DNA from 4 places in the Paenibacillus sp. sgz302190 genome. Region 4 is predicted to be linked to each of the others. Evidence: riboswitches for the same ligand, from Rfam matches in the RefSeq annotation. Region 4 holds a riboswitch; each other region holds the start of a gene.
What was found. Region 4 has a riboswitch for cyclic di-GMP ahead of AC6RNO_RS32615 (S-layer homology domain-containing protein). Riboswitches for the same ligand answer to the same signal wherever they lie in the genome.
Positions count from the first base shown of each region.

Region 1: it holds a riboswitch for cyclic di-GMP, as region 4 does, so the genes downstream of both, AC6RNO_RS08010 (fibronectin type III domain-containing protein) here and AC6RNO_RS32615 (S-layer homology domain-containing protein) in region 4, are expected to answer to the same signal.
Region 2: it holds a riboswitch for cyclic di-GMP, as region 4 does, so the genes downstream of both, AC6RNO_RS35415 (amino acid adenylation domain-containing protein) here and AC6RNO_RS32615 (S-layer homology domain-containing protein) in region 4, are expected to answer to the same signal.
Region 3: it holds a riboswitch for cyclic di-GMP, as region 4 does, so the genes downstream of both, AC6RNO_RS34280 (transglutaminase-like domain-containing protein) here and AC6RNO_RS32615 (S-layer homology domain-containing protein) in region 4, are expected to answer to the same signal.

Region 1 is NZ_JBZYAO010000004.1:290,051-297,856, forward strand. Features, by position in the region: gene AC6RNO_RS07995 (CBS domain-containing protein) at 1-413, shown strand, start outside; gene AC6RNO_RS08000 (LSm family protein) at 514-819, opposite strand; gene AC6RNO_RS08005 (stalk domain-containing protein) at 975-2,597, opposite strand; cyclic di-GMP riboswitch class I at 2,877-2,971, shown strand; gene AC6RNO_RS08010 (fibronectin type III domain-containing protein) at 3,023-7,177, shown strand; gene AC6RNO_RS08015 (fibronectin type III domain-containing protein) at 7,220-7,806, shown strand, end outside.
Region 2 is NZ_JBZYAO010000065.1:5,117-12,922, forward strand. Features, by position in the region: partial or broken gene AC6RNO_RS35415 (amino acid adenylation domain-containing protein) at 1-3,400, opposite strand, end outside; cyclic di-GMP riboswitch class I at 3,511-3,618, opposite strand; gene AC6RNO_RS35420 (hypothetical protein) at 4,013-4,390, opposite strand; gene AC6RNO_RS35425 (alpha/beta fold hydrolase) at 4,855-5,658, shown strand; gene AC6RNO_RS35430 (ROK family protein) at 5,648-6,862, opposite strand; gene AC6RNO_RS35435 (methyltransferase domain-containing protein) at 6,943-7,650, opposite strand.
Region 3 is NZ_JBZYAO010000055.1:37,305-43,917, reverse strand. Features, by position in the region: gene AC6RNO_RS34295 (MarR family winged helix-turn-helix transcriptional regulator) at 203-625, shown strand; gene AC6RNO_RS34290 (MFS transporter) at 682-1,950, shown strand; gene AC6RNO_RS34285 (class D sortase) at 2,025-2,699, shown strand; cyclic di-GMP riboswitch class I at 2,756-2,844, shown strand; gene AC6RNO_RS34280 (transglutaminase-like domain-containing protein) at 2,858-3,664, shown strand; gene AC6RNO_RS34275 (collagen binding domain-containing protein) at 4,113-6,613, shown strand, end outside.
Region 4 is NZ_JBZYAO010000048.1:13,908-21,713, reverse strand. Features, by position in the region: gene AC6RNO_RS32625 (NEAT domain-containing protein) at 1-3,233, shown strand, start outside; gene srtB (class B sortase) at 3,329-4,126, shown strand; cyclic di-GMP riboswitch class I at 4,223-4,333, shown strand; gene AC6RNO_RS32615 (S-layer homology domain-containing protein) at 4,390-5,691, shown strand; gene AC6RNO_RS32610 (DUF5704 domain-containing protein) at 5,701-7,806, shown strand, end outside.

The sequences.
Region 1 (7,806 bases), on a different contig from region 4:
TCAAATGTGTTTTGGAGAAGTTCGTCAGCCGTGGAATCGGCGGGATGCCTATCGTGAATCACTGCAATCAGATCAAAGGGTACATTAGCGATGGAGATATTATGCGCGCAGTCAGCTCGCACAGCAATGTCGTCGTCGTATCACCTTTTTTTACCTCCACCTGGATGGATACGCAGACGATGGAGGAGAAGTGCCGCGACATTGCCGATGCCAATGTGATGGATTACGCCAGAGCCAAGGTTATCACGGTCAATGTGGACACGCCGCTGAACGACGTTGCGACCCTGCTCGGCCGAAAGCATCTCCAAAAAGTCGTCGTGGAAAAAAACGGCGGCTATCTGGCCGGCATTATCAGCCGCGGGGATATGGTCCGCTTTTTCAGCCGGCAGTACTTATCCAGGCTGCCCGGCTAGCTGCGATAACAAAACATACCCGCACGAACGCTGCGAGGTTTGGACTCGGGCGGTTTCGCGCGGGTTTTTGCCTGTTCGGGGAGGGCGGCTCGGCATCCGCTTAAGCCAGCAGGGCAATCACGAGCAGTTCGTACAGCACCAGCGTCAGGATCGTGGAAGCAGCCGGATTGTAGAAGCCGCGATACATGCCATGATAGGGATGCTCATACATCGAAACCTGGAGATGCACATGTTGTTCATCCACATAGACCAAAATGCCTTCATACGTGAATCCGTCCAAGGTTTGAACATGAACCGTGCGCCCGATGTGGGGAATCAAGGTATCGCGGAGTCTGTCTCTGTTTTGCGGCAGCTCCTGCTCCTCCGAAAAATCAGCCTGATAAATAACCTGGGGTTCCATATACATGATGCGTTCTTGCCCCTTTCTGCACTCGTGTTATTCGCCTATTACGTTATTAGCCTATTCATGCGCTCCCGAAAGGTATAGGCTGCCGCCTATTCATATAAAAAAATGACCAAAGCGATCGCTCGCCTTGGCCATTATCCTGCTTCCTTGATCCTCTAATCCCGCTTAATGGTGATGAGACGGGTTTCAGGATCGTATTTGATGGTTGTGCCGAGCTTTTCGGCGATAAAACGGATAGGAACAAACGTTGTCCCGTTTCGCATAACCGGAGCGCTGTCCAGTTCCACGTTCGTTCCGCCCACTGTTGCGGACTTGCTGTCGACGGACATTACGATGCTTGTGCCGGTTACTCCGTCTTTAATCGTAACCTGCTTCCATTCGGCATTCCATTTGACGTCAGCCCCAAGCTGCTCGGAAAGGAATCTCACCGGAACCATGACGACTTCATCGTCGTTCATATACGGGCTGTAGGAGCCGTATGGATCCTCGTCCGCGGCTTCTTGGCTTTGGACAATGAAATGAAGCTCTTTTTTGGTAACTTGCAAATCTTCCTTCAGCAGCTTGTAAAACGAAGAACTCTTGTCAAAATTGTTCAAAATCGCATAGCCTCTGAACGTATCGGAATCCACATTCAACGCCCCGCCGGAAGTATCGATCGCATCCGCAGTCACGGACTGGTTCAAACTCCAGTTTTCGAAGGCGTAGGTCCATTTTATCCCGGTCACTGCGCCATCCTTATTGGGAGCCGGAATATTGAGCTCAGCCTGCACCTTGCGGATCTGCTTGTTCCGATCGACGTAATAATCGGCTTTGAACGTCAATTTATCGCTGAGGATCGCCGACACTTCCTCGTTGGCCGGTGAATCGGAAGCAGCAGTGTCTTTCATCGTTTTATCGAATTCGTCTACAGCTTTTTTCAAGTACTCATGAATCGTTGTATAAGCGAATTCGACCGCCAGGTTTTTATTGTTAAGATAGGCCATCATCAAATCCGACGTAGTCGATTGTTCCTCCAGATCGGGGTACTCTTCCTTCAATTGTTCCTGAGAAATTCTCATTTGCTCCTTCACAATCGGTACGACCGCATCGTACAGTTGGCCAAGCAGCTCTTTCAAGCCTTGCTCATCGGCGAGGACGTTCGTCAGGAACAGTTTCAAAAGACCGGCGAGCTCGCTGCCTTTTAACTCCACATGCACTTTTTGCATGTTTAGCGTTTCATTGTTCACTTGCTCCGTAGCGTCGGTTACGGAGATTGTATTCGGGTTCGGCGCATTGTTGAAGAAAAACTTATAAAGGGCCGGCCGCAGCTGCTCTGCGCTATTCGTCAGTTTTTGCCTGATTTCTTGAGATAACGGCGCCACCCTTCCGTCAGCCGCCAATGCCGCCTGGTCAAAGACGATAGGCTTCTTGGCGCCGTCAATATGTACGATCATCTTAGTACCGTCGATGACGAGCTGAAAAGGAATCGTCCCTTTGGCGTAATTCCATTCCCCATCGATCGATGCGTGCTGAGCGTCCTGCATTTTAGCGCTGTTGATCGTCAGCTTCGTATTTTTGAACGTTTGGATCAGCGCCTTTTCCTTGGGATCAATCTGATCGCTGCTGCCTGTAATCAGCTCCAGCGCAATCGATCCTTTGGATACCGAGGACTTAACGGTTCCGGTATTTTGCATAGCCTGCCCGAGATCAAGACCCTGAACGGCCTGACAGCCTGTCAAGGCGATCAACAGCACAACAAGCGCGGCGGAAATCCACCATTGTCTATGCTTCTTTTGCATATGAAATCTTCTCCTTTAATTTAATAGGTATGAGGCAGAATGTCTGATAAATTATACGCGAAAAAACGCCGAAGGACTCGCCGAGTTAAGGAGATTTTATGAAATTAGTTATGCAAAATATGCATCAAATTAAAATCGACAAAACATTCCAAAAAAAGAGGGAAATATTGAAACCTGGTCGTATATTATGTAACTAGGTATACAGTCATGCTTGTTTATAGTATAAAGGTAGGTAGGAGCAAATCCTTTTACCTATGTACATAAGCGAAGACCAATTGAAATTGAAAAAGGCAAACCTGATCGAAAGACAGGGACGCAAAGCCACGGGCCTAAACCGTTTCAGACCGAAACGGTACGGCAGCCGGGCCGCCTCTTGCAATTGGTCTTTTTTTGTGCAAATTGAAAGGGAAATGGAGGATACAAATATGAAATTTGGATTTCAAGCTGTTGTCAGGGGGCTTTGTCTATGCTTGCTGCTGCAGTTGTTCATTCCTTTGGCAGAATCGTCGTATGCATATGCCGATACGGGAGCGTGGGGTGTAAAAGTTAATTTCCAGCCTGCGGCTTCACCTGTGCCTGAAGGATTTTTGCCGGATTCGGGAAATCCGTTCAGCTCGCAAAATGGATTCAATTATGGGTGGAATAGTTCTCACACGGATTCTACGGTAAGCGGCAGTACTTATCAACCTACTCCGAATGATACCGCAATTCGCGTTCATAAAGGCGGGGTCTGGGAATTCGAAGTAAACAACGGCATCTATGAAGTTAAGGTAAGCGTCGGCGATTCCGTATATTCAAGCAATAATACTGTAATCGTTGAAGGAGTAAGCTTTTTTGATCGTATCCCTCTTGAGGGAGGGCAGCATGTCATTGCAGCAAAATCCGTTGAAGTTGCAGATGGCAGATTAACGGTCAGTTCCGGCGATGCGGAGGAAGCGGAGACGGCTTTACAGTTCATAGAGCTAACCAAAGTTGGCTCTCCCAGCACTTTGCTCGCCCTCTCTGCTGCCAGCACGCCTGTTATAGGGCCACCGCCCGAACCGAGAAAAGTGCATGGGGACAAAGTGCTGCTTTCGGGCAAGATGAATAACGAGCATAATGCTCCATTTTATCTGCAAGTGGATGGTCTGCAGGAGGAAATAGGAAGGTATATGGATGTAGAAGTGCAGCGAGTGAACCAATTGCTGTCTGATTCTGAACAAAAAGCTGTTGCATGCGCGAATTGCGATCCGGTCTCACTGCAGCGCGCAATCGACAATAGTACGCAAACCCCTTCATTTATTAAGGTGGGGCACTTGAATCTGAATTCTTCGGTAGTTTTCGGAAGTCCCTCCAAACCGGTTGTAATCATTGCGGATGGAATCAATACGAACACCAAATTAAGCATAGATGTATACGGCCTGTTGATTGTTAAGGGCAGCATGAATGCCAATTCGGAGCTAAACTTGCAAGTACATTCGTCTTCGAATGGAACGGAGCCTGCCGATGGGAGCCTCTGGGTGAAGGGGAGCTGGCATCTTAACAACAATTCCTCGGTTAGCGTGGATGGTTTGTTATCTGCCGACAGTCTTACTTTTAACAGCGGACAGTTGAACGTCCGGGCAAAGCGCGTTTTGATCAAAGATCAATTGCATATCAACACGCAAGCGGATATGAACGTAGAGCAAGAGATGATGGTTGGCGGGATCGTCTCCAACAATAGTACTGCCAACATCAAAGTAAATAACAGTGACTTGTTCGTTCGCGACGATGTGCATGTGAACAATCAACTGCATATTCAAACAGGCGGTTTGTTTGCCATCGGCGGCAACATGACGGCCAATCAACGGCCGTTCATCGATACAGGGGTCGGAGGAAACGGATCGACAAGTTTGAAATATGCGCTGCATGGATTAAAGGCGGAGTATTTTAGCGAAGGGAATTTCAAGGGGAATACCGTAACCAGGGTGGATCCGGTTATTGATTTGCAAAATAATCCTGAGTTCCCTGTTGCAGGATTCAATGATCAGGACATTTCTGTCAGATGGTCCGGACAAATTGAGGCTCTGTTCAGCGAAATATATCAGTTTGAATTGCAAACGAGCGGACCGATCAAGCTATGGGTAAATAATAATCTTTTAATAAATAAAGAAGATGCAAGTTTCCAGGGCACTGTAACAGGTTCCGTCTATTTGGCAGCGGGCCAGAGAGAGAATATCAAGGTGGAATATTTAAGTGCAAACCGTAATCCCCGGGCGGCATTGTACTGGTCAAGCAATTCCCAACAGAAAGAACGCGTTCCACAGAGTCAACTGTTTCCTTTTGGGATACCGGTTGTATCGCAAATACCAACAGAAACAAGTCATACATTAACCTGGAATCCAATCTCTAATGCCGATGGATATGAAGTGGAAGCGGATGGCGTTATATACCCGATTGGCCCCACTTCGACATTTGTTCATGAAAACCTGGGTCTTGGAACTCTTCATTCCTATAGAGTTAGGGCAACCAGCGGAGACATCACTGGGGAATGGTCTTCTTTAGCCTCCGTGTGGACGCTGCCGGCAATTCCCGAAAATTTGCGGCTAAATTCGACTAGCCATACGTTAAAAGTAGAATGGGATCCGGTTGCAGGGGCAACAGGATACGATATAGAATTCAGCGGAAATGTAGTGGACAATGGATCGGCAACTACTTATTTGGACAATGAATTGAATCCGAATACTCAGCGCAGCTACAGAGTCAGAGCGAAAAATTCCAGCGGCCCGGGGCAATGGAGCAGTGTAGTTGCGAAATCGACTTTACCCGGAGTCCCGTCGGAAATTACGGCAATCGCAACCGATTCGAGTGTGCAAGTGACGTGGAATCGAATAGCAGGCGCCGAAAGCTACGATATTGAGGTGGATGGCGCGCTTGTTGTCGACACGAATCATGCAATTTCTTATTTACATGGAAATTTACAGCCATATACTACGCATCACTATCGGGTACGGGCGAAAAATGTGGAAGGCGCCGGACCATGGAGCTCTGAAATCGAGGCTACAACGCTCCCCAGAACCCCGGTACTTACTACAGATTTATCATCTGCTAACGCGATTCAAATTAGTTGGTCCGGTATAGATGAGGCAGGCGAATATGAATTGGAAGTGGATGGGGCCATTATTAAGGTCGGCACTACTCGTACATTTATCCATACTCCATTGGAACCCAATTCGGAACATACATACCGGATACGCTCAAAAAATGTGAAAGCTGCCGGGTTATGGAGTGCTCAAGCAATTCGTAAAATGCCGCCGATGAAGCCGCAGAACGTCCGGTTCGCAGCCGCAAGCGACAAAATAGAAGTGACGTGGGATCCTGTCCTGGGGGCGACATCCTATGAATTGGAAGTGGACGGTAATATTGTCGATGTCGGACTCGTCACGTTATACACCCATGAAGGAGTGGCTTCGAATTCACAGCATACGTATCGGGTCAGGGCCAAAAATCAGGGAGGCGCAAGCGAATGGAGCGAGGCGGTCATGCAATCCGCACTTCTCGGGCAGCCGCAAAATTTTACCGCTCGCGCTACAACTTCATCCATAATTTTGGGATGGGATGCTGTTTCCGGGGCTGAAAGTTACCAAGTACTGGTCGATGGGGTTATTCGGGATAATGGCTCGGCACTAACCTTCACGCATGATGGGTTAACGCCATATTCGTGGCATGTATACAGAGTTCGCGCCATAGCCGGAGGCATTCCGGGCGTGTGGTCGGAGACTTTATCCAAAGCGACATTGCTTGGAGTTCCGGGCAACATTCGTTTAAGCTCTACCAGTTCCACTATTACCGTATCTTGGGATAGCGTTGAAGGAGCTGTGGGGTACGAGGTGGAAGCGGACGGCCAAATGTTGGATAACGGTATGTATACTACATTTGTCCACCGTAATCTGAGCCCAGATACGCTGCACACCTACAGAATCAGGAGCAAGAACGATGACGGTGTAAGTGAATGGAGCGAGCGGAGTCAATGGACAGAAGCCGTCATCCAGATCACCACTCCAAGCGTTCCTGCCAATTTCAAAGCAAAGGCAGCTGTGGATTCAGTTACTTTAACTTGGGATGCAGTTAGCGGAGCGAGGAGCTATTCGCTTGAAGTGGACGGCCGGGTCATTGATAACATTACGGAAACGAGTTATAAGCACACAGGGCTGGAGCCCAACACGATGCACCGCTACCGCATTCAGGCCGCGAACGGCAGCAAGCACAGTGAATGGTCGGAGAAACTCGAAGCCAAAACCATTTCCGAATTGATCGTTAATGTCGGAAAAGACAACATATTTAATCTGGTCGTTATTGCGCCAAAGAAAGACGGGGTTACAGCACGTAGAATCGTTGTTACGTATAGTCCGGACGATGTGGAGGTTCAGGATCTGAGCGCAATCACACCGGAGTTGGAATTGAAAGCCGGCCCGATAAGTGGCACGAACTTTACGGTCAGCAAGTTTGTACCCGGCGAAATCGTATTTAACGTTCAGAACGCCGATAAGACAACCATAAACAGCATCAAATTTATCGCGAAGACCAATGAGGATTCGAAGGTCACCTATATAGTGGAGTAATAAGGAGAGCACGTGCGAAATGCGAGGTTTGGGAGGAAATCAATGCGAACGATAAAACTGATATGTTCCATCGTGCTCTTGCTAAGCACAATTTTGGAAATCGGATCGTCGGCAGCTTATGCGGCGTCCACGACTTATTATTACTATGACAAGTACAACCTGGCTTGTACTTATGTAGAACCCCCGGCGATTAATACGGGTTATTATTCACCCTCCGGAACAGCCGGCTTTCAAACAGCGACGTTTGATACGTCTAAAAATACATGGATTTTAAGCAACTGGACCGGCTCTAATACCGGTCCGGGATACAATCTGTCCAATGGGATGCTGACCTATGTTTCGCGACATAGCAGCTATGTTATGGATAGCAGGCAAAATACGGGTACTTGTACAATGGGGAGCTTAAACCAAGCGAATATTGTAGCCTCTGATGTCAGATATCCAAACAATGGAGTAGGTGACGACGGATATTGGTATGTAAAAAAGAATATTGCACCTGCACCTTCAACGGTATCAACCCTTTATTATTTTGACAAATACGAGGCAGTATACAGATACTCCGAACCTCCAGAGTTCAATACAGGTAATTATTCCTTCTATGGGACAGCCGGTTACCAAACAGCAACGTT
Region 2 (7,806 bases), on a different contig from region 4:
GAATGCCGTCGACGGTATGGAAAGAGGTGCGCAGCGCCTCATGCCGCCCGATCAGCTCGCGGAAGGCCTGCTCGAGCCGCAGGACGTCCAGCGAACCTTCGATCGTCGCGGTTGCCGGCATATTGTAGCCGATCCCCGCTCCCTCCAGCCGGCTAACGATAAATACGCGCTGCTGGGCAAAGGACAAAGGATACATCTCCCTTGGCGCAGCCGGTTCAATCCCCCGGTATCCCTTGCGGCCCGCCTCGGAAACATACCGCGCAACGGCGTGTACGGTCGGCGTCTCAAACAATACCTGCAGCGGCAGCTCCACGCCCAATTGCTTATGTATGCGGGACAATAGCGTCATCGCTTTCAGCGAGTGCCCGCCAAGCTCGAAGAAATTGTCGTAAATCCCGACGCGGGCGATGCCGAGAACCTCCTGCCAAAGATCGGCCAGCTGCTGCTCCCGGCCGGTTCCCGGAGCGACATATTCCGCGCCGCCGGCTGCTGCCGCCTCATGCTGCAGCAGGGCTCTCCGGTCGATCTTGCCGCTTGAGGCGAGCGGAATTTCGTCCAGCTCTACATAATAAGCCGGAAGCATATAATCCGGCAGTTCGACCGCCAGATGTTTGCGCAGTTCGGAGAAAGCGGCCGGCCGCTCCCGGTTTTTCCAGACCAGATAGGCGCAAAGCTCCGCTCCGCCCTGCGCTTCCGGACGAGCCAGCACCACCGCTTTGCCGACTTCCGGATGCTTGTGGAGCACGGCTTCGATTTCGCCAAGCTCGATCCGGTACCCGCGGATTTTGACCTGATCGTCGATCCGACCGGCATATGCTGCGTTCCCGTCCGGCAGCCACTTGGCGATATCCCCCGTACGGTACATCATTTCACCCGGGACAAACGGATCGGGAGCGAATTTGGCGGACGAAAGTTCCGGCAAATTCAAATACCCCCGGCCTGTTCCGTCTCCGGCAATGTACAATTCGCCCTCCACCCCCGGCGGTTGCAGCCGCCCATAGGCATCCAGGATGTAAAAGCGGTTGTTGCCAAGCGGTTTGCCGATTGGCAGATAAACGCTCCCTTGAGTCAAATGGAAGGCAGCTTGCGTAATGTCATAGGCGGAAGCATCGACACAGCATTCTGTCGGCCCATACACGTTAGTGATTGCAGGGGACAGGTCCTCTGAGGCAAACAAATCAAATATGTTGCCGACAGTTTCGCGAGGCAGCGCCTCTCCTCCGATCAGTATATGGCGCAGACTTAATCCGCGGGACTCATCCGCTGCCGCAGCCAACATTTTCAAATGAGCCGGCGTACCGTCGGTCACTTCGATCGCGTGGTCGCGATAATACCCGGCTAAAGTCCGCCCCTCCGTCACCTTTGCTCGGGGAACAATATACAGCGTATGTCCCAGCAGCAGCGCAGCATAAATTTGCTGAACCGATGCGTCGAAATGAAAAGGAGCGAGCAGCGCCACATGGAGGCCTGGCTCATACGCCTCATATACTTGTCTTTGCAATCCCTCGATCAAATGGCAGACTTGCCGATGCTCGATCATGACGCCTTTCGGCTTGCCGGTCGTCCCCGAGGTATACATGATATACGCCAAATTTCCGGAGCCGGCACTCGGCGGCAAATTCCCGCCGCTGTTCATCCCGGACGTCTCCACGTCTTCAAAGACGATTTGTTCCGATACCGGCAAATCGTATCGGCCGGCCAGCTCCGCTTCCGTCACGGCGATGTTCGCGCCCGAATCCGCGATCATGAACCGGATTCTTTCCTCCGGAAATCCGGGGTCGATCGGCACATAAGCTCCGCCGGCTTTCAGGATGCCGAGCATAGCGATGATCGCCCGTTCGGACCGGTTCAGCAAAATCGCGACCGGCGCGTCCGGCACAACTCCTTTTTCACGCAAAAGACGACCCAGGCGATTAGCACGTTCGTTTAATTCCCGGTAGGACATTTGTTCGCCTTCAAAGAATACGGCAGTCTGCTCGGGATTCCGTGCGGCTTGCCGCTCAAACCAGCCATGCAGCGTCATTTCCCGGTCATATCCCAGACGCGGGCTCCTTCCCTGCTGCAGCAGCCATTCCTGCTCGGCCTGCGGCAGCCATGCCAGCTCCCGGATCGCCTTCTCGGGAAAGGTCAGCGCATGGTCCAGCAATGTCAATAGCCGGCGGTACAAAGCTTCTATTTCTTCCGGTTCGAATATTTCCGAACGATAATCCATATCGATCATGAGCATGCCCGTATCCGGCCGGTCCTTGACATGGATCGAAATATCGTTCACTTCATGCCCGCTGAACAGGGGCTCGATCATGTAAGAGAGACCTTCCTTTTCCGTCCATAACATGACCTGATATTCGAGCGATATCCCGAACAGCCGGTTCAATTGTCCATGCTTGACGCGCAAATCACTGATCAACTGGTTATAAGGATATTTCTGATGCCGGATGACCGCCAATTGATCCTTCATGATCCGTTTGGCAAAGCTGAGGAAATCCGCGTTCTCATCAACGTGAGCTCTTACCGGAATGGTGGAAACGAACATCCCGAACATCTGTTTTTCCTTTGCGTTCGTACGGTTGCCCATAAACGTTCCCAGAATCGTCTCGGTTTGCCCCGTCGCTCTCGACATATAAATATGGAGAGTGCTTAAAAACAGCGAGAGAACGCTGATCCCATGCTCCTGGCAAAACATTCCGATTTTTTCATGTAAAAAAGCGGGCACTTCTTCCGTCAATCGAATCGCATCCGTCTCGACCAAATAGGAATCCCCTCGTTTGAGAGACACGGTCTCCGGAATGGAATCGAACTGGGCATTCCAAAATTTATGGTCCTTTTGAAACCGTTCGGACTTCTCATATTCCGCTTCGCTCAAAATATATTCCACATAAGAGGGCTGGCTCGTTTGCAGGGCGTCGGTTCCTTTGACCAGCTCCAAATAGCGATCGATGAGCTGATTCCCCAGCAGCACCATGGAAATCCCGTCGGAAACGATATGATGCACTGCCGCGAAAAGCCAGATCTCCGCAGGGCCGATCTTGAAGACGATAAACCGGAATAACTCGCTATCGTAGAGCGCCATCGGCCGGCAGGCCTCCGTTTGCGCCCGTTCCGTCACGGCATCGATATCTCCCGTTTGACGAACTTCCACCCACTCGATATCAAAATCCTCGCAATCGGCAACGTACTGCCGCGGTTCGCCCGCCTCATCAAGCGCAAGCTTAAAGCGCAGCGCTTCATTGCTGTGGACCACATGACGAATGGCCCGGTTCAACATCCGGTCGTCGATCCCCGCTGCGGATTTTAATTTAACGATACCGCTCAAATTTGAAACGCTGGTTTCGGGATAAAACTGCTCGGTATACCAAATCCGTTTTTGAGCATGCGTTAATGGTAAAAAGTGCTTTTGCATAATTACTCCCCCCATCATGCGAAATAATCTCTTGGTCTTGGAAACTTTGATAAATTTTAACACCCCAAAGCGAAAAAGGCCCACCCCGAATAAAAGGGGAGCCCCTGTTACCCGGCAACCTGTCGACCATAGCATCTCATCTCTTGTGAAAAAGTAATGCGATGCCTTAGGCCATGGCTTTGCGTCCCTACGTTTCCATAGGTTTGCCTTTGTCGAATATTTGTAGAATTTGTATTTATATAGATATATTTACTTTACATATAATAAAACACTAGGAAAGATATACTAGTTACGGTATTTTAATAAATAATTTTATTGGAGGTTACTAGTAAAATTTACCTTATTTTTTTAGGACGCCCCTAACACGAAAGGCCCGGCTTTATCCGCGCCGGTTCATATAAATTACAAGTAACCGCTTCCAATACATGAATCGACAGCGTTTTTTTCGTTTTTTCGACATCGTTCCAGACCATCTTGCAACAAAAAAATGAGAAAAGCCTCCGCCGGAACCGTCTCGTCTTGAGCGGCCCCGTCCGGAGGCTGTATGTGCTTTTGCAGTTTAAGTAGGGCGGGCGGCTGTAGTCCGCCTATCCAGGACAGCAGGCTTAAACTTTAACCGCCTGTCCGTATTTTTCGGTATGTATCGATAAAAGAGAGCACGTCGACCCGCTTCCCTCTCTTTTTTGCCAATCTCGCCATCGTTACTAGCGTTTTCCAGAACTCGTCAAGCACTGGGGACTCCAGATCGGAGCTTTGCGGCGACGGGCTTACCTGATTTTTGTACAAGCTGCCTTCGTCGGAGATAAGGTACTGAATTTGTCGTTTTTTCCATTGTTCTCCGGTTACATAACTAATCCCGATTTCCCTCATTTTTTTACGGACTGATGTCACGGGGCGGGATAGTTCTTTGGCAATAACAACGGGGGGACACTCGCTGGAAAGTCGAATAAGTTTGTCCAATTCTTGCGTAGACCACGGTTTTTTTGTCATTCGATTCAACTCCAATTCTTCATACTGTATCCTTCGTTGCCTTAAAATGGTTAATGGATTCGCGATGATTTGAGGATATCAAGCAATTGTTAGGGAAGTATGAGTTAACCATAATATTTTGGTATATTACATAACTTTTTCGATATCGTTCGCTATTTTTCTACTTCCCTGGAACTAAAATCGTCCTGATTCGGACACGTTATATAGAAGTAATTTCCAGCAACTCGGGCATATTACGGCCCTTGAAGCCCCATACTAGTCTTATTCGACTATGAGGTTTTCTACCGCGCTGCGTGTTATTGCCGATCAGAATGCCGTTCTACGCCCGCGAATATGAAAAAAGCCCTTGGCGAGCGCTCAAAAAGCGGCTTCGGCAGGGCGGAGATGGAAAACCGGGATCAATTCGTGTACGATGAAAAGGAAACAACTTCAAGACATAACCGGAGGAGAGGGTATCCGTGAAAATGACGATTCATGAATCTCAATTGTTTGTTCAAGATCTGGGCCAAAGCCAGGGAGAAGGGCTCCCGGTCATCCTGCTGCACGGGTTTCCGCTGGACCACCGGATGTGGAGCCGTCAAGCGGATGCGCTTGCCGCCGCAGGTTATAGGGCCATCATCCCGGACCTCGCCGGCATGGGGCAGTCCGCTGTCCCGGCATCCAACATCGCGCTAAGCCGGTATGCCGACGATGTCCTCGCTCTGATGGACAAGCTGGGCATACAAAAAGCCGTCCTTGGCGGTTTCTCCATGGGCGGCTATGTAGTGTTCTCGCTGCTGCGCAAGGCGCCGGAGCGATTTGCGGCGGTTGTGCTGGCCAACACCCGTCCGGAAGCCGACCCTCAGGAGGGCCGCAAAAACCGGATGAACATGGCGGCCTCCCTCTACGAAAAAGGCGCCGCCGCTGCCAGGGACGCTATGCTGCCCAAGCTGCTTTCCGAGGAAAGCCGGCAAACGCAGCCTGAACTCGTCCGGGAACTGAGCGCCGTGATGGACGAGATGCAGCCGGAAGGGCTCGTCCACGCCAGCCTGGCTATGGCTTTCCGCGAGGATTCCGTGGATCTGCTCGCAGCGATCGATGTGCCGGCCCTTGTCATCGCAGGCGAGCACGATGCGATTACGACGCCGGAAGTGATGAAATCGATGGCTGAACGTATTCGCGGCGCAAGCTTTCATATTGTTCCGGGAGCGGCCCATCTGACGCCTATGGAAAGCCCGGAAGCTTTCAACTCGCTGCTGCTCGATTTCCTGAAGTCGGTTAAAGCTTGATCAACTGGTTCATCACCATAACGGCGGCACCGATAGCCAAAGCTTCTTCGCCGAGATTGCCTTTGCTGAAGACGACTTGATAAGCCGGATAATAGTAAGCTTTACGGATCGCGACCTGTGTGGCGATTTGGAAAAACAGCTCGCCTTCTGCCAGAAGAGGCCCCCCGAGGATCACCTTTTCGGGATGCAAAATGTTGAGCAGGTTGGCAAGCCCGATCCCAAAATAGGTCGCAGCTTCCGTCATGATCTCCACGACCAGGGGATCATTTTTTTTGAGCGCTTCGAGCACATGCCGGTATTGCAGCTGCTCCGGATCGCCGACCAGCTGCGAGAGGAGCGTTGCCCTCCCCTGCTTCAGCGCGGAACGGGCCGCTTTTTCAACGGCATACAGCGAAGCGTACGATTCAAGCGCGCCGTAGTTGCCTCCGGCATCGCGGTGCGATATGCCGTCGGTCTGAATGATCATCTGGCCGACTGATCCTTCCATATCCACGGCGCCGTAGATGATCTTCCCTTCCGAGACCATGGAGGAACGGAGGCCGATTCCGGCGTGGACATAAAGCAGATGCTTGAAGCTCTGCGAGCGGTTCACCCACGATTCGGCCAAAAGCGCCGTATTCGCGCCGTTGTCAAGCAAGACGGGCAAACTCAGCCGCGATCCGAGCATACGGCATATGGCTACGTTCTTCCAGCCGGGAGCCGGGAAGTACGAGGGCTCAAGAATGACGCCCGCGATCCGGTCCAGCGGGCCAACCGCCCCGATGCCCACCCCCAGCACGGCGGATTTGGCGATTCGATGCTGAGCCAGCATCCGGTCCGCCTCGTCCGCAATGAAGCCGGTCAACACATCGGGAGTCATCTCCGCCGACATCGCCCAACTGCACGAATCCAGCTTGTTCATAGCGAGATCGACGAGCACGAGCTTGGAAAGCGTCCTTGAAATTTCCAAGCCGAAGACGTAAGCATAGGCCGGATTCATTTCATATAAAATCGGCCTGCGGCCGCCGGTCGAGATGCCGAAGCCGGATTCGAGAATGAGGCCCTGGCTCGTCAATTCCTCCAACAGCCGCGTCAATGTGCTCACGGTCATGCCGCTTGCCTCCAATAAGTCCGTTTTGGATACGGTCCCTTGACGGCGGATCAACTCATATATTTCTTTTCCTTTGCGGTTCGGAATTCGTTCTGTAATGAATGGCAGATCCAATGCAAGCAGCCTCCAAGTGATAATATTTCTCAATATTTCGCCACAACCCGGGCAAATTCCTTCCTCCGCGCCTGCTTATTTCACTTGACTCCGATCAAAAGCGTATATCCCAAATAACGGTGATACAAACTCATAAGCTCATCGTACTTGGCGGTAAGCTTCCATATTTGCGGATCGAATAAAGATTGCTGATCCGACAAATGAACCGGGTCCGGGTGCTGCACCGTATCCTCCCACATCGTCAGCGGGAACGGCTGAATGCCCGAGTTCCTCACTTGCCCGAAGCCGCCCGCTTCCAGCAGCCGCCCCCATTCATCGGCATTGTGCAAAGCCTTCACGCCATAGAATTCGCAAATAGCTTGCTCGATTTCCGGTTTCATATTCTTAGTGCGAATTACTTCCCGATCGTACAAAGTTCCTCCCGGAACAAGCACTCTGCGATATTCCGGAATCGACGCATCCGCGCCGGCAAAGTTCGTCACCGATTCGACCATGACGACATCGAAGCTGTTGTCATCGAATGGAAGCCGGCAAGCGTCGCCTTCCAGAAACCGCACCTGCACGCCCTGTTTCTCCGCTCTGATTTTGGCCTTCGCAATCATTTCCGGGCGAATGTCCACAGCCGTTACCTCGCAGTCCTGCTCGGCCAGCAAACACGCTGTCCGGCCCGTACCGCAGCCGACTTCCAGCACTTTCTGCCCCTGCCCGATCGGATAGTTGCGAATCTGCTCGATCGTTTCTCCAAATCCTCCGGGATGCGCATTGCCAATCCCCAGTTTTGTCAGCATATCCAGGTAATTAATAGTCCCTGCACCTCCACATGGCGTTTTGACCTCATTTTTACCATATGGAGGGCCGCTGCCTCATGTTCGGGTGTTCCCGCCGATTCGCTAAAAAAGGGCAGCCGCCCAACCCGGACTTGTTCATCCGGGCGGGCGGCTGCC
Region 3 (6,613 bases), on a different contig from region 4:
CGCCCAGAAAAAGCGGCTGTCCTCCAAATTAGCTACACTTGTGTTTCCCTAGCCCTCATAGAGTGCCGCGACTTTTTCGCGAACGGCGCTTCCATCTTTTTTTGCATTGACAATCGCAGCGGGAAGTTTTATATTCGTTGTACATACAAAATAAAAAAACGCGCTGGGAGCTGCGCGCGGTTCGGAAAGGGGCGCCGTTACAATGGATGAAGGATTTCTGCACAATTGTTTATTTTTCACCACGAACCGTTTAAGCCGTGCCATTACGAGAATGGCCGAAGAAGAATTCGCATCGACCGGACTTAGTCCCATGTACGGATTTTTGATCCGACTCGTCATCGGTACTCCCGGAATTTCCCAAAAAGAATTGGCCGAAAAGCTCTATATAACGCCCTCCACGCTTACAAGATTTATCGACAAGCTGGAAGCCAGACGTTTGGTCGAGCGCAAGGTACAGGGGAAAACCGTGCTCGTATATCCGACAAGCAAGGGAAAAGAGCTGGAAGGCGACATTCGTCAAGCCTCGAAAAATTTGCGCCTCAAATATGAAGCCATTTTGGGTGCGGAAGCTTCGGATCAATTGTCCAAAAACCTTGAAGCGACGAGCGAGCAATTGGAAAAGTAAGCATTTCGATTTTTTTAGTATTTTGGTTGTACAACGAAAAAAGGAGTGACCAGCGAGTGAACCGAAGCGTGGGATCGTCGAAGCTTTATTATGGATGGGTGGTTGTGCTCATCACCTTTGTTACTTTGCTCGTGTCGGCGGGAATCCGCTCCATGCCGAGCATTTTCATGCTTCCGTTCGAAAAAGAGTTCGGCTGGAATCGCGGCAGCATATCCGGAGTCGTATCGATCGGCATATTTTTGTATGGCATCGTAGGCCCTTTTTCGGCGGCTTTGCTGGCAAAGTTCGGCATTCGGAGAATGATGGTAATATCGCTGGCGGTATTGGCCATAAGCCTTTCCATTACGCCGTATATGAAATATTTGTGGCAATTCGAGCTCATTTGGGGATTTGTAGCGGGGCTCGGTACGGGGATGATGGCCAACGTGCTTGGTGTGACGGTCTCCAATCAATGGTTCGCCAAACGGAGAGGGCTTGTCGTCGGAATGCTCACGGCCAGCGCGGCTACAGGCCAACTGCTGTTCCTGCCTTTACTGGCCAAAATAACGGTGGAAGCCGGTTGGAGGTATTCGATTTATACGGCAGTGGCGGTCGTTGTGGCCGTGCTCGTTGTCGTAGCGGTCTGGATGCGGAACCATCCTTACGACGTAGGGGCCGCTGCCTACGGTTCGGAAGAGATCGTCAAACCGGATGCGTTCCAAGGAAGCATTTTTCTTACGCCGCTGCGTACGCTTCGGTCGGCAATGAGCAGCAAAACTTTTTGGCTGCTTGCGGGGACGTTCTTCTTTTGCGGCTTCTCCACAAACGGGCTGATCGGCACGCATCTCATTCCGGCTTGCGGGGATCACGGCATTCCGGAGGTGATGGCCGCAGGGCTGCTGGCTCTGATGGGGCTGTTCGACCTGATCGGCACAACGCTTTCGGGATGGTTGTCGGACCGCTTCGACAGCCGCTGGCTCCTCTTTTGGTATTACGGGCTGCGCGGTCTTTCCCTGCTCTTTTTGCCGTATGCGCTTGATTCAAGTCCGATGTCGCTCTTGATTTTCTCGGTCTTTTACGGGCTTGATTGGATTGCGACGGTCCCTCCGACCGTGAAGTTGGCTTCGAAAGAGTTCGGCAAAGAAAAGGCCGGGATGATTTTTGGCTGGGTAGTCGTCGCTCACCAGTTAGGCGCATCGGCAGCGGCATATGGCGCCGGATTGATGCGGGACTGGATGGGGACTTATACCATTGCCTTCATCGGCGCGGGATTCGTCTGCCTGCTTGCCGCAGTTATGGCCGTGCGGATTTCGAGAGCGGGAAGCGCGGTTCGTCAAGCGATGTGATGGATTTTGCCAGGAGAAAGAGGTATAATGCCCAATAGATATGAAATCGCGCTAAACAAAGGCAGGAAACCCGCATGATAAGAAAAATCGTTTCCCTGGCATGCATCGTCCTCGGCATCATCGTTTTTCTTTACCCGACGGTCAGCGATCGCTATGAGAGCTATCAGCAGCAAAAAATTTTGCGGCAATGGCAGGAAAATTTGCGCCATATCGATGAACCGGCCCCCGAGACGGATGCGGCGGCGGTCAGCGCTCCTTCTTCGGCCGGGACATCCGCAGAGATGCCGCCGGTAATCCCTTTGAGCGCGGAGCCGACAGCGATGCCGGCAGCGATGGAGCTGAAAAATATCGAGGGCGTTTTAATCATCGACAAGATTAATTTGAAGCTGCCGATATTAACGGATGCGACGCCGGTCAATCTGAAGCTGTCCCTTGCGAGCATTGCCCATACAGGCAAAGCGGGCGAAGTGGGGAATTATGCCATTGCCGGCCACAGGAACCTTACTTACGGCAAAAATTTCAATAGGCTGGACGAAGTGGACGTAGGAGATTTGGTCGAAGTGGACACAGGCAGCAAACAGTTCGTGTACAAAGTCGAAAGCAAACAGTACGTTCTCCCGGAGGATGTCTGGGTGTTGAACGGGAACGGCAAAGACAGCGAGATTACGCTGATTACATGCCATCCGATGGAAAACCCGACGCACCGCATCGCAGTCAAAGGAAAATTAATAGAAACTAAGACTAGTTAAACGGACAAGTCTATGATATAATCGCTCTATTAAAAAAATAAGATTTCGGTGCTTTCCACCGATAAAGGCAAATCTAGCGAAAGCTAGAGACGCAAAACTAAAGGGCCTTCCTTAGCAAGCGCTAAGTTGGCAGCCAGTTACCGAAAGGAGAGTTTTTTATGTTCAAAAAAACCTTTGTATCCATGATGGTCGTTGCACTTCTTCTGATCCTTGCACCGAAAGGGACTTACGCAGCTTCCGCTCAAGCGGCAGTAGACAAAAGCCTTCTGAACAAAGGAGTCGTTACAGTCAACTACGCGAATGCGAAAAATACGAAAGCCCTCGTCCGGATTTCCAAAGGGAACGTCAAATTTGATTATAACCTGGCTGAAGGCGCCCAGTATCCTCTGCAATTAGGCAACGGCAGTTACACTGTTCTCGTTGCGGAGTCGACAGGCGGCAACAAATATAAAGTAGTCGCGCAAGAAACGGTCGATTTGAAGATGGACGACGAAAATGCAGTGTTTTTGCAATCCATTCCGCTCATCGATTGGAACAAAGATACCAAAGCGGTTGTGAAGGCCAAGGAACTGACGGCCAAAGCCGAGACGGACAAGGACAAAATTACCGCTATTTATGCCTATATTACGGCAAATATTACATATGATAACGATAAAGCGCAAACCGTCGAGGGCGGTTACATCCCGAATTTGGATGAAATTTATGACGCATCGAAGGGAATTTGCTATGATTATGCATCTACTTTTGCGGCCATGGCAAGAAGCGTAGGCATTCCGACCCGTCTGGTTATGGGTTATTCGGCTGAAGCGCCGGAAACTTATCATGCATGGAATCAAGTTTTCCTGAAAGATACGGGCGAATGGGTTACGATCGATACGACGTACGACTCGGCTCGGGTACAAGGCGGACAAGACACGCCGATGCTGAAAGATGCTGCAAACTATACGATCACCAAAATGTATTAAAAGCGAAGTTCCGCTCCGAGAGCGGGAAATACAATAGATGAAGGAACTTGCATTCGAACCTGAGTGCGGGTTCTTTTTTTGTTGCGGCTGTTTGTTCAGTTTATGTTCAGTATTAAGTTTTAGAATACAAAATGTGACTTGTTTTTTACAGAGAGAAAAAAGAAAAAAGAAAGAAAAGTTAATCCGACCGGGAGGGAGTGAAGCAGGCGCCGGAGGCAGAAGCGGGAAAAGGCTTCAATTCGGCCGACAAAGCGTGAAGCAAAGCAACGGAGTCAATTTCATACTTCAATTCCCTTGATCGGTTTGGATCATGAAGGTCGGAGAAATTTCGCGATCCGGCTATTTCAGTTGCTGCGGACCGGAATATATAGAGAAATAGAGCGCAGCGATTGAAATTATGAAATTGACTTCAGCGAGGTTGAACCGGGAATGGAGGAATTGAAAGACAATGTTGAAGAAAAAAACAAGTGCTCTGCTGATTGCACTTTTGATTTTTATGCAGAGCATTTCCGGAGCGGGCTTTTTAAATCAAGCGAGCGCTGCGACGATTTCAAGCAATATTATCGATAGCGTGTCGTTAGCCGTATACGACAGCGCCGGTCAAGTGGTGACGGGCAACGTGTACGAGCAAGGTTCCAAAGTACAGTTGGATTACACATGGTCGCTCCCCAATGGTCATGGTTACCACAGCGGGGATACATTTACGTTCACGTTACCGCAAGAGTTTCTGCTTTTCAATAATATCGGTCCTAGTCCGCTATTAATAGACAACGAAGAAGTGGGAACGTTTAGCGTGAACAAAGATACTCATGCAGCCGTTATGACCTTTAATAACTACATAGAGACTCATGATAACGTACGAGGCATCCTTGCACTCAACACGCAATTCGATAAGCAAAGAGTTACAGGCAGCACCACGCAAATTATTAAAATTCCGATCAAAAGCGGCGAACAAGTCTTTACGCTGAAATTCAAGCCGAACATCACTTCGACGATCGGGAAAAGCGGCGTGCCGCAAGGCTTTAACGCCAAAAACATCGACTGGACCATCGACGTGAACAAGACGCTCGATTCCGTACAGAACGCGGTTGTAACCGACCCGATTCCTGCGGGGCTCTCGATTCCGGTTACGGTGGCCGTGTACGATCTGGGCGTTAACCTGGATGGCAGTGTTGTCCAGGGAGCACTGATTGACCCTAGCAAGTACACAGTGAACAATACGGGCAATACGCTGACAGTCAACTTCACAGACAACCCGATTGACTCGGCATACCGTATCCAGTTTACGACGCCGGTTACCGATGTTGACGCAACGTCGTTCGTAAACACGGCAACGTTTCAGGGCAGCAACAAAGCTCCGGTTAACGCTTCGGCAACCGTAACTGTACAGCATGGAACCGCATTGGACAAATCGTCGACGGGCTACAGCTCAAGTACGCAGACTATTGACTGGGCAATCAAGTACAATTACAACGAAAAAACGATTGCACAGGCATCGGCCTTCTTGACAGACCTGTTCGACAATACGCAGGATCTTGTGGCGGGCTCCATTCATGTATATCCGGTTACACTGGATTCGACAGGAGCAGAATTGCTGGGCAGCGAAGTGCCTGCCGCTCAGTACGCAGTGACTGCCGCATCCGCTGCAGGCAAAAACGGATTCAAGCTGCAGTTCAACAGCGCGATTAATTCGGCCTATAAAGTTACCTATCAAACGAAGGCTAACGATCGCGTTATCACCGATGCTACAATTACGAACAAGGTGACGTCCGGAGGCGGAGACAGCAAGACGGCTACGCGCGGGATTAACCAGGTAGTTCTTATCAAGAACGTCGGAGCGGCAAACTACCAAGCCAAAACGGTAGCATGGAACATCGCGATTAACGGCGATAACGAGCCGATGAGCGGCGTAGTTGTAACGGATACATTTCCGAATAAAGGGCTTCACCTCGTACCGGGTTCGTTGGTAATCAAGCAGGGAACCGTTACGCTGGCGGAAACAACCGATTACACGCTCGACGGTACTGTAGCATCCGATCAGGGCTTTAAAGTGACTTTCGTCAATCCGCTTTCAGACCCTGTCTCGATCAGCTACGTGACCGAGTTCAACAACGACTGGATCAGTCCGGCCGGAAGCACGACCGATTTCATCAACAATGCGACAATTGACTGGACGGACGCGGATTCAAACACCCATACGAAAACGGTGTCTGCAACTTTTGTTCCAAGGAACGAAGTGAAGAACAACGGGTTCAAGTATGGGACCTACAACGCTTCAACGAAACAGCTAACGTGGACGGTAGGGGTAAACTATAACGGCAAAACGCTGAACGGAGCTGTAGTCGAGGATCTTTTGGAATCGCAGCAGAAGCTGGTTGCGGGTTCTCTTGCCGTCTACAACATGACGATCCCGGCAAACGGCAATGCAGCTCAAGGCACAGTAGTCGACAATACTTACTACAATTATACGGTAGGCAGCGATAACAAGCTGGTCGTTACATTCACGCAAGCCATTTCGGCCCCGTACTTTATTGTTTTTAAAACAACCCTTGAGGGCGAGCTTATCAACAATACAGTGAGCAATACGGCCAAATTGTTTGATGGAACCAACCCTGTGTCCAACAATTTGACGGCCTCCGTCAACATTCCGAAGGGCGGCGAGTACGTCAACAAGAACGGCGTGCAGAACGGAGATAAAATTAATTGGACGATCAACATCAACCGCGGTCAATCTACGGTAGCGGATGCGAAAATCGTCGATACGCCGACCGATAACCAACTGCTGCTGCCGAACACGTTCCATCTGTTTGCAACGACAATTGCTGCGAACGGAGATGTGTCCAAGGGAGCCGAGTTGACCAAGGGCACGGATTATACGCTCAGCATTCTTACAGACAATAACGGCAAGCAAACTTTCGAGTTGAACTTCCTGCACGAGATTAATACGGC
Region 4 (7,806 bases):
ACAATGGCGCCGGCTTCCTGGCCGAAGGCTTGGATTATGCGAATGAAGCCAATCAAGCACTTCTGCTGAGCAAAAGTTCCGATGCGCAAAAGAAAGTGTATCAGGTGCTCATCCGCGGAGCCGCCGTTGACAATACCAAATGGGAGGGCCGCTCCTATCTTCGCTACAAGCTGAACGGTGTAACGAAAGAAGTTTACATCAGCTACAACGGAGAACAGCTTGATGCGCTGAACACGGCGGTTGAAACGGCGCAGAGGCTGTACGATCAAGCAACGGCTCTGACCGGCAGCGAGCAAGCTTTTGCGGCTGCCAAGACCGCGCTGCAAGCGAAGATCGCCGCAGCCAAGGAAACGGCAGCCAATCTGGCAGCGACCCGGCCGCAGATTGCCGCAGCCGGCAGCGTATTGGCGCAGGCGGTGGCTGCATTCAAGGCAACAGCTATCGTTGAGAATCCGGGTTCAGGAGACGGGCAGATTAAGGACGGTGAATACCCTATCCCATTTTATATTTACAAAAAAGGAGCTTCCGACCCGTCCGTCATGTATGACTACGTAGATAAGAGCAGCGGCAAGCTGATTGTGGAAGGCGGCCATAAATACGTTTCGTTTACCCTCAAACAAAATGCGGAAATTTTGTCCTTCAAGACGGAGCGGGGCGGAGTACTGGTGGAAACGGATAAAGTTAGCGAAGATACGGCTGCCAATACGCGCGTTGTCCGTTTTCCGGTCGGCGATCTGAACGCCCGTTTGAATGGATGGGTAAAAATTTATTGGCTGCTCCCGCCACCGATCAATTTGTATGATCATGAGTATGAAGTGGAGCTGGGATTTGGCCAACCGGTCATTCCGGAGGAAAAGCAAGATCTGAACTTCAGCGTTCTTCATGCAACCAAAGAGGAATTGTCGGCGATGGACAAATATTTCGTGAAGCCGGGCAAGTACAGCGTGGCGGATGGAAAAATAAAAGTAACCGTTACGCTGAAGGACAGCACGACCATACCGAGCTTTAAAGTCGAGCAAAACGGCGTACTGAAGGAAACGACGGTTGTCAGCACGGATACCGCAGAGAACACGCGGGTCGTACAATTTGAGACGGCGGACCTGACAACGCTGCTGAACGGTCAAGTGCATGTGTCGACGAGTTATAACGGAACGCCGTATGAAATGGACTACGCGATCCGATTGAAGCTGTCCGCGACGGATAAAACGAGCTTGAATGCGTTAATAGCTTCGGCTCAAAGCAATTTGGATGCGGCGGCGGAAGGAACGGAGGCCGGACAATACCCTGCGGCGGCCAAAACGGCTCTGCAGGCGGCGATCGATGCGGCCAAAGTTTCGGCAGCCAGTGCGGCAGCTTCCCAGCAATCCGTTGATGCGGCTGTCCTCGTTTTGCAAAAAGCGCTGAGCGTATTTCACGCTTCCGTCATTTTGGAAGACGCCGGCTATATCTTTACCCTGCCGGCCACGATTACAGATAGTACGGGAGCGCCGATTACCGACTTCGTTTCCAGCGAAGTTAAGCTGAATGTGAATGGCGACCAGCAGATAGCGACGTTCGAACCGTATGCGGGCGTCACGCTCAAAAAGCTTCAAAAGAAAAAAGCCGACGGCAGCCTGGAAGACGTACAACTGCAAGTAGCGGCTGCCGCTAAGCGGGAGGACTTGGTTGCAATCCTGAGCGCAGACAATTCGTTCAGCTTCGAGTTGGATCGCGCGGCCAGTTACCTGCTGACATTGGTCGGAAGCGATGAAGCGGAGCGGGCATTCGAAATCGCGTTTGCGCAATTGCAGCCCGTAAAAGCGGACCCGGGAACCGGATTGCCGGGTACGGTGCCGGTGAATGTCCATGGCATCGCCGACGGGTCCTACAGTATCGCGTATAAGTTTTTGAAATATAATGCCAGTACGACCTCCGTTATGCAAGAGTATGTCATTACGCCAGGCAAACTTACGGTGAGCGGCGGCAAGATGTATTTTGAATTCACGCTGAAACATAGCAAACAAATTCCTGATTTCCAGGCAGACACCGGCAGCGGTTTGTCGACTCCTTCAGTATCGGAGACTGACGACACAAACAATACCCGGACTTATAAATTCATGGTTAACAACCTGGATGCGAAGCTGCACGGGTGGGTCGATGTCAACTGGCCGGAAATGAGCTATGTTCATAATTATGATGTTCATTTGGTATTTGACAGGTCCTCGCTGGTATCTATAGCAAGCGGAACGAAGGCGGGGCTTACCGCGCCGGTGAAGCCGCTCGCTCTAGTCTACGAACCGGGCGAGTACGTAATTGATTATGAGCTCAACGTTCGCGGGACTTCGAACAAGTCGGTGACCGACGAGTTTGTGTTGCACCCGGCAAAAGTGGTGATCAAAGACGGCAAAAGTTACTTGCAAATAACAGTATCGAATAAAGAAGTGACGGCTCTGAAAATTGAAGACGCCAAAGGCAACTTAACCGATGCGGAGATCGTATCGACGAACGAAAAAGGCAATGAGAGAACGCTGCAGTTTTTGATCAACGACGCGAAGACGAAAGTGCTGGCTCAATTCGTAATGGCGGTGCCGGGCAAATACAACGGTGAATATAACGTCGAATTTGTGCTCGATGACTCGACCTTCAAGCCTTACAAGGAGCAGCCTAAGACGGAGTCGGACGGCAAGCAGCCTGACGAGAAGCCGACTACGGCCGCAAACCGGTTCACGGATCTGGATAAGCACTGGGCAAAAGCGCTGATCGAGCGTGCAGCTAAACTAGGCTTGGCGAATGGGCATGAAGACGGGACATTCCGCCCGGATAACCTGATCACGCGCGCGGAATTTGCGGCGCTGCTGAGTCGGGCGCTGAAGCTGGACGCGGGCCAAGGAGAGCTAAGCTTCAGCGATGCGGGAGATATGCCGGATTGGGCGAAGCCGCAGCTGGGAGCTGTCAGCAAAGCCGGTATCATGAACGGCTATGAAGACGGGACGTTTCGCGCCGACCGCAACATCAGCCGGTCGGAAGTGGCGGTGATCGTGGCGCGGGCGCTCAAGCTGGATGTCGACGCGCATGCGAAGCCAATCTTCGAAGACGCGGAAAGCATTCCGGCGTGGGCGCAGGCGGAAGTGGCGGCAGCCAACAAACGAGGCATCATAAACGGGCGGGATAACAATCAATTCGCGCCAAATGAGAGCACCACGCGGGCGGAAGCTATCGCTTTAATTCTTGCTTTGTACGAGGAAGCTAAATAAACTTGCAGTTGGAACAAGCGAGGATGCTGGATAGCATCCTCGTTTTGCAATGTATTTTAAGCGTGATAGATATGTTGAAAAGGAAGTCGTTGCCTATGGGACTTATGCGTCGGGTTTGGACCGTTTTGGCGGCAGCCGTGTTTCTGTATGCGGCATTTCGTTTGGCGGCGATCGGATGGGGATACTATGAAAACCGCAGAGATCTGGCTGAGGCAAGCAAACTATTCAAGGAGGATCAGCTCAAGGACATGGGTCAAACCCTGTCAGTGACTGCTGTTACTTACGATAGGGAACACATGTTTGGCTGCCGGCCTCGCGATTTGTTTCGCCCCTTGCTGGAGCTGGGTCCGGATATAGTCGGTTGGATCCGTCTGGAGGGCAGCCGCATCGACTATCCCGTAGTGCAGGGAATCGACAATGAGCAGTATTTGAGCCGCAATTATAAAGGAGAAGATTCCCGCGCCGGCAGCATTTTTATGGATTACCGCAATGCGAAAAACCTGGAGCAGCGGCATACGATTATTTACGGCCATCGGATGAAGGACGGCACCATGTTTGGCGACTTGAAACAGTATGTGAATCAGACGTACTACGACAAGCACCGGCAATTTCGGCTGGACACCTTGAACGCTTCTTACATCGCTGAAGTTTTTTCAGCGTATTATACGACAACTGAGTTTAACTATATCGAGACGGAATTTTCCGACGATGAGGATTATGCCGCATTTTTACAAAAAATTCAACAAAAATCGCTTTATGCAACTGATATGGAGGTTGCTCCCGGAGACCGGATTATTACCCTATCGACCTGCGATTATGCACTCGACCCGGTGGCCGGAAGATTCGTTGTCCATGCCCGTTTGAAGCGTTTGGGTGAGCCTGTTGCTGAATAAATACTTGTGGAAAAATGTTAGATTATGGGTTAATATGGATTTTGTATTATATCTAATGTACTATACCTGTAGTTTTAAATACCTACGAACCAACTGAACACGAAAAGGCAAACCTGTTCGAAAGACAGGGACGCAAAGCCACGGGCCTACTTCTGCGGGGATAAGTCGTAAGACATCCCTCAAGGAAACGGCAGCCGGGTTGCCGAAAGCAGTTGGTTTTTTTGTTTTGGAAAAAGTAACTTTTTTACTATGGAGGTATATAAATGAGGGTTCAATTAGTTACATCACTAGCGGTTATCGTGCTGCTCGGAAGTTCAATTCACGATGTCAAAGCCGATACAACCGCCGCTGCGCCAGCAACGAAGTCAACGAATATTGCCGGCCCGGTTTCTGCGGGCAGCTTCAGCGATACGAAAGGGCACTGGGCGGAGGCGACCATCGCCGGTGCGGTTCAAAAAGGGTACGTGGACGGCTACCAGGATCATACTTTCAAACCGGACGAACAAGTAACGCGGGCGGAGTTTATCAAAATGGCGGATTCCGCGCTTCATATTTCAGTTTCGGGTGCCACCACAGGCAGTGATTGGTATCTGCCTTACGTTAACGCGGCAGTCAGCGCGGGGATTCATGAGTGGAGCGATTTTACGGGCGGGGACTGGAATACGCCGATGACCCGCCAAGAAATGGCGCGCATAGCGGTTCGGGCTGCAACCGGCGACAAGAACACGGAGGACAAGAAGTGGATGTACTTGGCGACCAAAGCCGGTCTGATCACAGGCATGGATGACACCGGAACGCTAGGAGAGGACCAAACGACAACCCGCGCCCAAGCGGCGGCAACCATTGAACGCATCCTTTCTTCGAAGGGCGGCCAGACGCTTTCTGTTGACAAACATGCCGTATCGAGGGCGGAAGTTGCTTGGCATAAGACCAATGTGATCACAATGCTTCCGCGCTACTTTGAAAAAACAGCGAACGGCGAGAGATTTCACGACGAGTTACTGACCGCCACAACCGCCGACGGCAACATGTCTTGCAGCGTCAATAAATATGTTGTAGTCGATTTGGACGATCCTAATGATCCTTACCGAAATCTTGTTCCAGATGATGTAAGCAAGTTCGAGTGGTTGGACTTTAATACAGGTGCATCTGTGCCATTGAAAGGTGACAACTATATCGTTGTTTCAGAACAAACGATGAAAATTAAAAGTTTTCCTGCAGATGCAACTAGTATTACTGGTTGTGGCGCGGGTATTACGGATAAGGCTTATGATGCAAGCGGTACATTGAAAGCCAAGAATATGCTTCCAAGAATGTCCGGCGTAAATATTCCCTATAAAAAGCCCGGATCCGTATATACGTATATCACTTACTCAGATTCTTATTACGGTAACGCAGGGGATTCGATTAATGAAACGAGGTATTCCTTTGAGGCTGTCCCCAAAGGCAATTTGACACCTGTTGATGGGATGCGGCAAACCCGTATTGTCTTTAACGGAATTGATACCAGTTCACCAACTTTAATATATACAGGATTTTTAAAGGATCAAATCAATCAACAGTAGGTGGTTTTGTTGAAAAGTATATATTTTCGCTTCCTCATTATTTTGACTATAGCATCTTTAATGATTCCCTTAATTCCGCAGACTGCCCAAGCGGCGCCGATTAAGCTTGGAGATATCGATTATGGCAGCAGTATCGTGCAAGCCTATACGCCTCCGAACGGACTTGCAGGTGAGCTTGTAAACATGGAGCATTTTAATTTTAGTGATGTGACGATCACTCCCTCGCCGGGGAAGACTGTTCAGAGAGTATGGTTGCAAGACAAAGACGGAAATGAGGCAGGGGTATTAACAAATTCGGGAGGTAACAAATGGAAGATTCCAACCATTACGGGTGAAGAGAAGCCATTTTCTGCAACTGCAGTTCCTTATAGCGGATACTTTGCTTGGTTCCGAGATCCGGGTTGGCCTGATCCGCAAAATCCAGGGAAAACGCTAGGGTATGTGTGGATGTATGATGACAACGGGTCGCGTACTTATTATTCAACCTACCCGTCAGTTACAAATTATCCGGTATCCGGCATGTATACGACAGATAGTCCGTATCATTATAAGCCCGGAGTCGATCCGGGCGTTGGTTCGGCAGATAGCAATAGTGCCGTCGCGACAATTCATCATAGCGCTAACGTTTCGATCCCGTCGTTTAAAATGGATGAAAATGATTCCGTAATACTTACGTCTGATAAGGTGGTTAATGTACATATTGATCCTTCTGACATTCGTTATGATCTTACTGCATTGTCAGGTGAACAACGGACCAGACATCCAATTTTGGAATCTAACATCATTGACAAGGGAGCAGATTCAATTGATCTCGCTTCAGGAACCTTTAATTTCCATGTAACGGCATCCTTCGATAATGCGGGAGGCCAAGAAGAATCTAACGGGCCTAACGGGTTAGTTTTGAAATGGTATGATGGCTGGAAGTTTACCTTCCATGCATCACTTTGGTATGTTCGTGATCTGTCAATTTATTACGACGAAGATGAGGCGCCGCCGACAGGGAATTGCTCCTATACAATCGGCCCACCGACTAAAGGAACGATCAATCAGGACGCCGTCATAGATCCTGCGGCCAGCGGCGTGCTTCTCGCGGATATGCGGGATGCGGAAAGATTCGATGTGTTAAAAGGGATCCCGACTTCGGAAAGCCTCTATGCGAACGTGTTGGGGCTGAATTATTTATTTCAAAATCAATTCGCGAATATGACCGGGGAAGTGACCTACTCCGTTTCCGTCAAGAAAACGTATGTATGGACGGTCTCAGGAGGTCCAATGGCTCCGCCTGTTACCAAGACTGAAACCGTAAATCAAACGATGACCGTGACACGTCCGTATTCGTACTGGCAAATCGACAATCTGGAAGTGTACGAACTGGAAAAAGCTACGGTCAGCAATTATGCGCTGGGCGGATACGGCGGGACCGTGACGCTGGATGCCACCGGCTATACAGGGCCGACCCTGCAATCTGACAATAGAGATGATGTCAATACACACGTACACCCAGCTGCTTGTAATCCCGTTGACCTTGGGACAGGTGGCGGCCCGCCACCCGGAGGTACGCCGCCGGAGTTTCAATCGGCAGCGGAGAACGCCGTGGGCCGCAACCAGGTGAACAACGACCTGGTCGTGTTTAACGGCGTAACCGTTATGGAAAATTCCCGGCACCCTGATCAGGGACAGACGCCGGGAACGATTCCGCAGCCGACGCAAATCGGCCGGGATGTGCTGTACGGCAATGGTTACGTCGTCAGCAATTCACTCGTCAACCGGGCGGACCAGCCGACGACCGGCACGATCTATTACCCGCTGATCCCGGGGAATGTCAAAGGCGGATCGGATAAAGATTATCCGATCAATGGCATCAACCCGGTGACGGTGCATACACCGGTGGTCATGTACCCGTCTGTGACCGACGATCAGGCGCACAACGAAAAAGTCGTGCCCACCGCAGGCCGGGCGGCGGTCATTTTGGACCAGCCGTTCACGGTGTTCGTGCCGACGACCGGCCAGCATGACGCGTACCCCGGCTTTGGCGGGTACGGGGTCACGGGCGGTTACGGCGATTACGCCAAGTATACCGCCAACAAGCAAGTCCGCTTCGAGTTCGACGTCTGG